[Eubacterium] eligens ATCC 27750: one gene and its partner. Each later gene encodes a partner of the first gene's protein in a complex. Links are inferred from orthologs where the notes say so. Each region holds a gene or a part of one and is shown on either strand. Other genes may lie near its edges.

Region 1 (5,195 bases):
TTGCTTGAGCAGGCAGCTAATTCTTTAAAGGGGGATATGTTAGATGAATTTATTAAGATAACTAACAGTCTCTATATTGAGAATATGAAGCGGGTAAGAGATGATGTGGAATGGTTTATTAATAAATTTGACCACAAATATATTGATGAGCCATGGAAGAATGCGAAAGATTCACTGGTAAGAGCTATGATAAAGGATGGTTCATATATAGCAGATGAACCGGGGAAAAAGAATAACAGATAACAAATGGTCACTTGTTTATAAAGCCTGATAAAGGCATATATAACAAGTGACCTGTTTTTAGAATGTGAAAGTAACTGTATATAATGTGTAATTGGTTCTGTTAGTGGTTTTGTAGGCATAGGATAACTGGATTCCAGCATTAGATACTGCTGATTTGATATCAAGGTCAGCTGTTGTTGTAAATTCTATATGTCTGGTCCGGTTTCTTATGCAACGCAATATGTAATTATCGAATTCGTTCTGTGTATTAATGACCTGAAGCTTTGACTGAACAGGATATGTGTATATGTATCCGTTAGCAGGGTTGGCTGCATTTACAGCGGAATTCCATGTGTGGTCAATTGCCATATCGGCATCTGTTATATTAAAATATCCGTGGTCGATATACTCTGATGTTGAACCAACAGGGTCATCCCATGTGACATCAACCTGATACCAGTCGTTCCCAAGTTTAACTACATTCCAGATATGCTGCTGGCTGCCCGCTGTACCTGATAATGTGTAATTCTCAATACCGAGCATATCCATAAAAGTCTTGAAACTTTCTGTGTATCCGCTACATACAGCCTCACCGTTAATAAGAGCGTCATAAGCATTAAAGGTTGAACCGCCATTATCAATATATGTTATATGTGATACAAGATAATCATGTATTGCAAGTTCATTTTCATAATCGCTTTTATGTGGTGAAGTAACTTCTGAAAGGATTTCAATATATTTGTTATAAAGTTCAAGCTGGCGTTCGTTAAGCTGGGATGTATTGTCTGAATTATATGCTTTCATTATTGCATAATTATCCCAGCAGTCATAAGTTATCACCATATTGTAACCATCTTTAATTCTGCGGTATTCACACTTTATCTGTTCTATGCCGCTAATTCTTGTCAGCCACTCATTGGCATCAATAAGCTTGTCATCGGCAACAAAAATATCACATTCATTATTGTTATTTTCCATGGATTGTATTATAAACTGAATTATATCTTCGGTTGTAGCTGCTTTATTATCAAATGGTATATATGAAATTTCTGAAGAAGTATCAGAGGTATTGTTATTGGTAAAAGGTATACTGCATCCGTAAAGAGATGCTGTTAATATTGCTCCGGCTAAAAGAGACGCCCAATATTTTCTGAATTTCATGTGTTGTCTCCTATTGATTAAATTATATATAATTGTATAACGGGGTTGTTATAAATGTAAAGCAAAATGATAAGAAATATGGAGGATAATTATGGCAGATTATAAATTAAAAAATGTATGTGATTTCGATCTGGCACAGACATTGGAATGTGGACAGTGTTTTCATTTTGTAAAGCTCGATGAAGAGGATTATGTACTGACGGCAAAGGGGTATGTATTACATGTTTCACAGGAGGCTGATACCGTTACATTTTATGATACAGACAAAGATGAATATGTAAATGTATGGAAAGATTATTTCGATATGGACAGGGATTATTCAGCAATTAAGAAAAAGCTGCTGGAAAAAGATGATAAGTTAAAGGATGCAATTGAAAGCATGTGGGGAGTGAGGATTCTTAATCAGGATTTTTTTGAAACACTTATATCATTCATTATATCGCAGAATAAGCAGATACCTCATATTAAGAAGATAGTAGCTGATATATCTGCAAAGTTTGGTACATATAAGGGAACATATGGTGGAGCGGATATGTATACATTTCCAACACTTGAACAGCTTGCCAATGCAAGTGAAGAGGACTTTAAAGAGTTAAAGACAGGATTCCGTGCGCCATATATTATGGATGCAATAAGAAGGAATATGGCAGGCCAGTTTGATATAAATGAACTTAAGAGCATGGATTATGATTCGTGCATTAAGGAACTTATGACAATAAAAGGTGTTGGAGAGAAGGTTGCCAACTGCGTAAGCCTTTTCGGACTTGGAAAGAAAGAAGCATTTCCTGTTGATGTGTGGATTAAAAGAATTATGGAGACAATGTATTTTGACGGTGTGGACACTCCAAAGGATAAGATTGCTGCTTTTGCAAAGGAACAGTTTGGGGAACTGGGGGGATTTGCACAGCAGTATCTGTTTTATTATGGAAAATCAATAAAAATGGGTGTTAAATAATAATTATTAATAAAATCTAAAAAATATAATATATTTGAATTAGCTGTTGACAAATAAAAGCATGAAGTGTTACATTATGTGCAGTGGTTAGCACTCGAAAAGAATGAGTGCTAACAGAAATATGAATGCTGCCATGAAGGGTTCACTCTTATGTGGAGACAGCGGAATGGAGGAATATATAATGAAATTAGTACCATTAGGAGACAGAGTTGTTATTAAAGCATTAGTTGCAGAGGAGACTACTAAATCAGGAATCGTACTTCCTGGACAGGCTAAGGAAAAGCCACAGCAGGCAGAAGTTATTGCTGTAGGTCCTGGCGGAGTTGTTGATGGTAAGGAAGTTGTTATGCAGGTTAAGCCTGGTGATAAGGTTATCTATTCTAAGTATTCTGGAACAGAGGTTAAACTTGATGAAGATGAGAATCTCATCATTGTAAAGCAGTCTGATATTCTTGCTATCATTGAATAATTGACAATGTCAGTTGCAGATGAGGGCGGTATGAACATATAAGAAGTATATTTATTTAGGAGGCTATTATTATGGCAAAGGAAATCAAGTACGGAATTGAAGCTAGAAAGGCTTTAGAGGAAGGTGTTAATAAGTTAGCTAATACAGTAAGAGTAACTATCGGACCTAAGGGTCGTAATGTTGTTCTTGATAAGTCATATGGTGCACCACTTATCACTAACGATGGTGTTACTATTGCTAAGGATATTGAACTTGAAGATGCATTCGAGAATATGGGTGCACAGCTTGTTAAGGAAGTAGCAGCCAAGACTAATGATGTTGCAGGTGATGGTACAACAACAGCTACTGTTCTTGCACAGGCTATGATTAATGAAGGTATGAAGAACCTTGCAGCAGGTGCTAACCCAATCGTATTAAGAAAGGGAATGAAGAAGGCTACTGATTGTGCTGTTGAAGCTATTGCAGGTATGAGCGAGAAGGTAACAGGCAAGGATCAGATTGCCAAGGTTGCAGCTATTTCAGCAGGTGATGAGGAAGTTGGACAGATGGTAGCTGATGCTATGGAGAAGGTTTCTAACGATGGCGTTATCACAATCGAGGAATCTAAGACAATGAAGACAGAGCTTGACCTTGTAGAAGGTATGCAGTTCGATAGAGGATACATTTCAGCATATATGGCTACAGATATGGATAAGATGGAAGCAGTTCTTGATAATCCATATATCCTTATTACAGATAAGAAGATTTCTAATATTCAGGAAATTTTACCAGTTCTTGAGCAGATTGTTCAGAGTGGTGCCAAGCTTCTTATTATTGCAGAAGATGTTGAGGGCGAGGCTCTTACAACACTTATCGTTAATAAGTTAAGAGGAACATTCAATGTTGTAGCTGTCAAGGCTCCTGGATATGGTGACAGACGTAAGGAAATGCTTAAGGATATCGCAATTCTTACAGGTGGTCAGGTTATTTCTGAGGAACTTGGACTTGAGCTTAAGGATACAACAATGGATATGCTTGGTAGAGCTAAGTCTGTTAAGGTTCAGAAAGAGAACACAGTTATCGTTGATGGCGAAGGTGCTAAGGAAGATATTGATGCAAGAGTTGCACAGATTAAGGCACAGCTTGAGGAGACAACTTCTGAATTTGATAAAGAGAAGTTACAGGAAAGACTTGCAAAGCTTGCAGGTGGTGTAGCTGTTATCAGAGTTGGTGCTGCAACAGAGACAGAGATGAAGGAAGCTAAGCTTCGTATGGAAGATGCTCTTAATGCAACAAGAGCTGCTGTTGAAGAAGGTGTAGTATCAGGTGGTGGTTCTGCTTATATCCATGCTTCTAAGAAGGTTGCAGAGCTTGTTAAGACACTCAGTGGGGATGAGAAGATTGGTGCCCAGATTATCTTAAAAGCACTTGAAGCTCCATTATTCCACATTGCATACAATGCTGGTCTTGAAGGCGCTGTTATCATCAATAAGGTAAGAGAGTCAGAAGTTGGTACAGGATTTGATGCATACAAGGAAGAGTATGTCAACATGATTGACGCTGGTATCCTTGACCCGGCTAAGGTTACAAGAAGTGCATTACAGAATGCTACAAGCGTTGCTTCAACACTTCTTACAACAGAGTCAGTTGTTGCTAATATTAAGGAAGACGCTCCAGCAATGCCAGCAGGCGGTGCAGGCATGGGCGGAATGATGTAATTCCACAATATAACTAAAACATAGAGCCCGGTGGGTAAATTCCCGCCGGGCATATTGCTTTAAAGAAAGGTTATTGAATTATGATAGAAGGAACAGTAGAGCAGATTGTTAAAGTTACCGCTCCTAAGATTTCAATTTTTTACAGAATAATACTTGTGATTGCATGTCTGCTAGCAGCGACAACAATTGTGCAGACAGGCTGGTTAGGTGTTATTGTACTGGTTATATTTATATTTTTCACGGTGTTTGTATTCGAGTATTATAATGCTGAATATGAATATTCATATGTTGATGGAAGCCTGACTATAGATAAAATTATGGCTAAATCAGTAAGAAAGAATGTCGGCAGTTTTGACCTTACAAGAGCAGTTCTTGTGGCTAAGGTAAATAGTCAGGAAGCTTTAGGCAAAGCCAGACAGCAGTTAAGAACATATAATTGTTCGTCAGGAGTAGATGACCCTGAAGATATTGTAATATACACATATGACAATGACAGTAACGAGATGATAAGACTGTTTATGCTTCCGGATGATTCAATGAAAGAAGCAATTGTAAGTGCTGTTGGTAACGGAGTTGCACATTTATAAAAAATGTTTGACTTTTAGCGGCAGTTTTGTTATATTCTCTTGTAACATATTTATAAACTGACTAAGCTGTCAGATACTTGTAGAAACATCCGGATTAATTTATT
Region 2 (3,974 bases), 330 kb from region 1 along the record:
AAATTAAAAATATAATGTAAATGATTCCTTATCATAGTCATAACACATTCTAACATAAAACCCCAATCCGTGGCATAGATTGTATAAATGAAACTTCCGGAGTCCCGACATGCGAGACTATATAGAAGAACGTGCCACCCAGCTGGCATATTACATAATTGAGCATAAAGCCACTGTAAGACAGACAGCCAAAGTATTTAATGTAAGCAAAAGCACTGCACATAAAGATGTAACTGCACGACTTATGGAAATCAATCCTGAACTAGCCAAAGAAGCCAGAAAGGTTCTTGATGTCAATAAACAAGAAAGACACATCCGCGGAGGTATGGCTACTAAAGAAAAATACCTCCACGCATGTGCCAGATAATTTAAAATATTACAATATTGATGACACTTTAAGTCCATGTTCCTTTGATAAGTCAACAAACGTGTCACCACATTGTACAACAGGCTGGCTTAACGCATTATCATTAATAAGTATAACCTTTCCTGTTCTTCCATCTGATAGTCTTACATCATTGTGAATATATGATGATGCAACATTTTTAAGAAATGGCAGAATATATTTAGGATCAAACTTGGTGAATGCATCACAATGCATTGTTTCTATAACCTCAAACGGACACAATGCACCTCTATACACTCTGGCAGCAGTCATGGCATCATATACATCTGCTATCGCAATAATCTTTGCAGAAACCGGAATACTCTCGCTCTTCAAGCCAAATGGATATCCTGTTCCATCACATTTTTCATGATGGAGCAGGCATGCCTCCTTAATACGCATATCAATATTCTGGTTCTTTAACTTCTCATAGCCAAGATTAACATGCTGCTTCATGATTTTATATTCATCCTCTGTAAGTCTGCCCGGCTTTGTAAGAATCTCATTAGGAATCATTAACTTTCCGATATCATGCAACAATCCACATATAATAAGAATCCTTATATCTTCCTTACTATACTTAAGCCACTGCCCAATAATAGACGATATCAATGCTACATTCACGCAATGAACATATGTAAGGTCATCAAACTGTCTCATGCTGTGAAGCATATCAAAAAGCTGTAAACTGTTATTATTCTCAGAAAGAATCTGCTGTGTTCCTTCAATCAGCTTATCAGTATCAATAGGACTATTATTGGTTACTACCTCATTAAGTCCATCCTTGATATCAATTATATTCTCATCGTAAGTCTTTTTAAACTTCTTGAACTGTCTGCTCTTTCTGATTTTGTCAAAATATTTTTCATTCTCTGTATTTCTCTTGGAGTCTATCCCTGATTGATTATCCTCTAATTCATCATTATCATATATCCTGACTTCCAGAATATGATGATTAGAAATATTTGCAATTATATCATAATCAAGTATTGTACCTTTTTTTACAAGAATCTTTCCATCTGGTGTATTCACATCTTCAGATAATTGGTCTCCCTCTTTCGCATCAAATATAAAAATTATTTTTTCACTCATCACTCTTCCCCTTGTGCTTTACATCTGTACGCTAAATATGAATTAATTATAAATTTCCATATAGAAAATGTCAAATTACTCTTGACGAATGTTTAAATATTGTGTAGTATCTTATGCGGTAATATTAATTGAATATTTTATATCCCTTATTAAGAGCGGTGGAGATACATAGGATCTATGAAACCCGGCAACCCCTTTTGAGGAAGGTGCCAACCTGAGCGATATTAGTCGAACAATAAGAGGATTTCGATACAGTCTATCGGGTCCCTTGTCGGGGACCTTTTTTTGTGCGAGTAGCGATAGCAATGTAATTCTGGCGTCTGAGCTACGAGCGCGAGTAGCGATGAGAATAGACACGATAAGGTATGGGATAGACATATTCACGATAAAACAAAAAGGAGATAACATGGAAAAAAGATTATTTACTTCAGAATCAGTAACAGAAGGACATCCAGATAAGATCTGCGACCAGATTTCAGATGCAGTATTAGATGCTCTCTATGAGCAGGATCCATACTCAAGAGTAGCCTGCGAAACTCTTACTAACACAGGTTTTATTATGGTAATGGGCGAGGTTACAACTAAGGCTAACATAGACATTCCTTCTATTGTAAGAAAAACAGTTACAGATATTGGTTATGACAGCTCTGATAAGGGATTTGATGGTAATACCTGTGCTGTTATGGTTGCATTAGACAAGCAGTCAGCTGATATTGCTATGGGTGTTGATAAGGCTCTTGAAGCCAAAGACGGCGAAATTGATGATTCAGAGGGTGGCGCCGGCGACCAGGGTATGATGTTTGGTTACGCAACTAACGAAACTCCTGAATTCATGCCTTACTCTTCTGCACTTGCACAGAAGCTTTCTAAGCAGCTTACAAAGGTTCGCAAGGATGGAACTCTTTCTTACTTAAGACCAGACGGAAAGACTCAGGTAACAGTTGAATACGATGAAAACAAAAAGCCAATAAGACTTGATGCTATCGTTGTTTCATCACAGCATGCTCCAGAAGTATCTCAGGAACAGATTCATGAGGATATTAAGAAATATGTTATTGACGCTATCGTTGACCCAGCTATGATTGACGCTGATACTAAGATATACATCAATCCTACAGGCCGTTTTGTAATTGGCGGTCCTAACGGAGATTCAGGTCTTACTGGTCGTAAGATTATCGTTGATACTTACGGTGGTGCCGCAAGACATGGTGGTGGTGCTTTCTCTGGTAAAGACTGCACTAAGGTTGACCGTTCTGCTGCATACGCTGCAAGATATGTTGCAAAGAATATTGTTGCTGCCGGACTTGCTGACAGATGTGAAATCCAGCTTTCATATGCAATCGGTGTCGCAAGACCAACATCTATCATGGTTGATACATTTGGTACAGGAAAGCTTGATGAAGAAAAAATCGTTGAAATCATCCGTGAGAACTTCGATTTAAGACCTAACGGAATCATTAAGATGCTCGACTTAAGAAGACCTATCTATAAGCAGACAGCTGCTTATGGTCACTTTGGACGCACAGATCTTAATCTCCCTTGGGAGAAGCTTGACAAGGTTGATGTACTTGCTAAGTATCTTGGTTAATGATATTTAAATAGAATAACAGACACATATAGTTTTCATTGATGGGCACCCCACATACATCTATATGTGTCTGTTATTTTAATTTGTCTTAATATTTTAAAAATATATTTTATTTAATTATATATAAATATCTTCTCGGAAAAGACATACATAAAGCAAAAAAGTAATCGTCCCATTGGCACTGGAATGACGATTACTTTTTGTAAACCATTATTTCAGAGCAGCCGTCTTGCTTCACGGCAGCACCTTTTTCAATTGAATTATATCATGCATATTTTATTTATGCAAGTAATAACAACTCTATTTTCACACCTTCTTCAGCCACTTCTTCCGCTCCATGCGCACAAGGAATATTGCGCCCCTGAAGCAAAGCTCTGCAGCCATCGCAATCCACACACCAACAAGTCCATATCTGCCGACAAGCAGGAATGAAAGGACGACACGAATAGCCCACAGGCTGAAGAAATTCATAAGGCTTGAAACAAGAGTATCTCCTGCCCCACGAAGCACACCAGTTACTACAATTGATGCGCCATACAGTGGCTCTGCAAATGCTTCAATTCTAAGTATAGTTACACCAAGCTCTCTTACTGCCGGATCAGGTGTAAGAATTCCAATCATAAATGGTGCAAATATAAACATCAGAAGTCCGGTGAATGCCATTATTCCCATTCCGAAGGCAACTGAAATTCTTCCAAAAGACAACGCAAGCTTTCCTCTGCCTGCACCGATACTCTGTCCAACAAGTGCTGTTGCAGCCTCCTCAATTCCATAAGCAGGCATATAGCACAGGCTTTCTGCAGTTATTGCAAATGAGTTGGCAGCCACAGCCACAACTCCTAATGGTGCAACAATTCTTGTAATTGTAATCATCGCCCCGAACATAACTACATTTTCAAATGTAACAGG

Evidence for each region. The genes of interacting proteins can lie anywhere in the genome.
Region 2: the proteins of groL (region 1) and metK are in contact, whole or in part, in a cryo-EM structure (PDB 8P4O), measured with the Escherichia coli proteins. The link is inferred for [Eubacterium] eligens ATCC 27750 from one-to-one orthologs.

Annotation. Positions count from the first base shown.
Region 1 is NC_012778.1:522,623-527,817, forward strand. What follows is about bases 2,220-5,191. They hold groL (chaperonin GroEL), read left to right. Parts: upstream 2,220-2,878; coding sequence 2,879-4,504; downstream 4,505-5,191. Other genes in these bases: EUBELI_RS02500 (DNA-3-methyladenine glycosylase family protein), read left to right, coding at 2,220-2,338; EUBELI_RS02505 (co-chaperone GroES), read left to right, coding at 2,520-2,807; EUBELI_RS13535 (DUF6106 family protein), read left to right, coding at 4,585-5,091. In the rest of the region: EUBELI_RS02490 (DUF6062 family protein), read left to right, coding at 1-243; EUBELI_RS02495 (transglutaminase domain-containing protein), read right to left, coding at 301-1,383; more of EUBELI_RS02500, read left to right, coding at 1,475-2,219.
Region 2 is NC_012778.1:198,820-202,793, reverse strand. The notes cover bases 1,113-3,974. They hold metK (methionine adenosyltransferase), read left to right. Parts: upstream 1,113-1,883; coding sequence 1,884-3,065; downstream 3,066-3,974. Other genes in these bases: EUBELI_RS00840 (MATE family efflux transporter), read right to left, coding at 3,372-3,974; EUBELI_RS00850 (HD-GYP domain-containing protein), read right to left, coding at 1,113-1,477. Outside these bases: EUBELI_RS00860 (YoaK family protein), read left to right, coding at 1-15; sporulation transcriptional regulator SpoIIID, read left to right, coding at 110-367; more of EUBELI_RS00850, read right to left, coding at 377-1,112. UniProt on the Escherichia coli protein: Catalyzes the formation of S-adenosylmethionine (AdoMet) from methionine and ATP.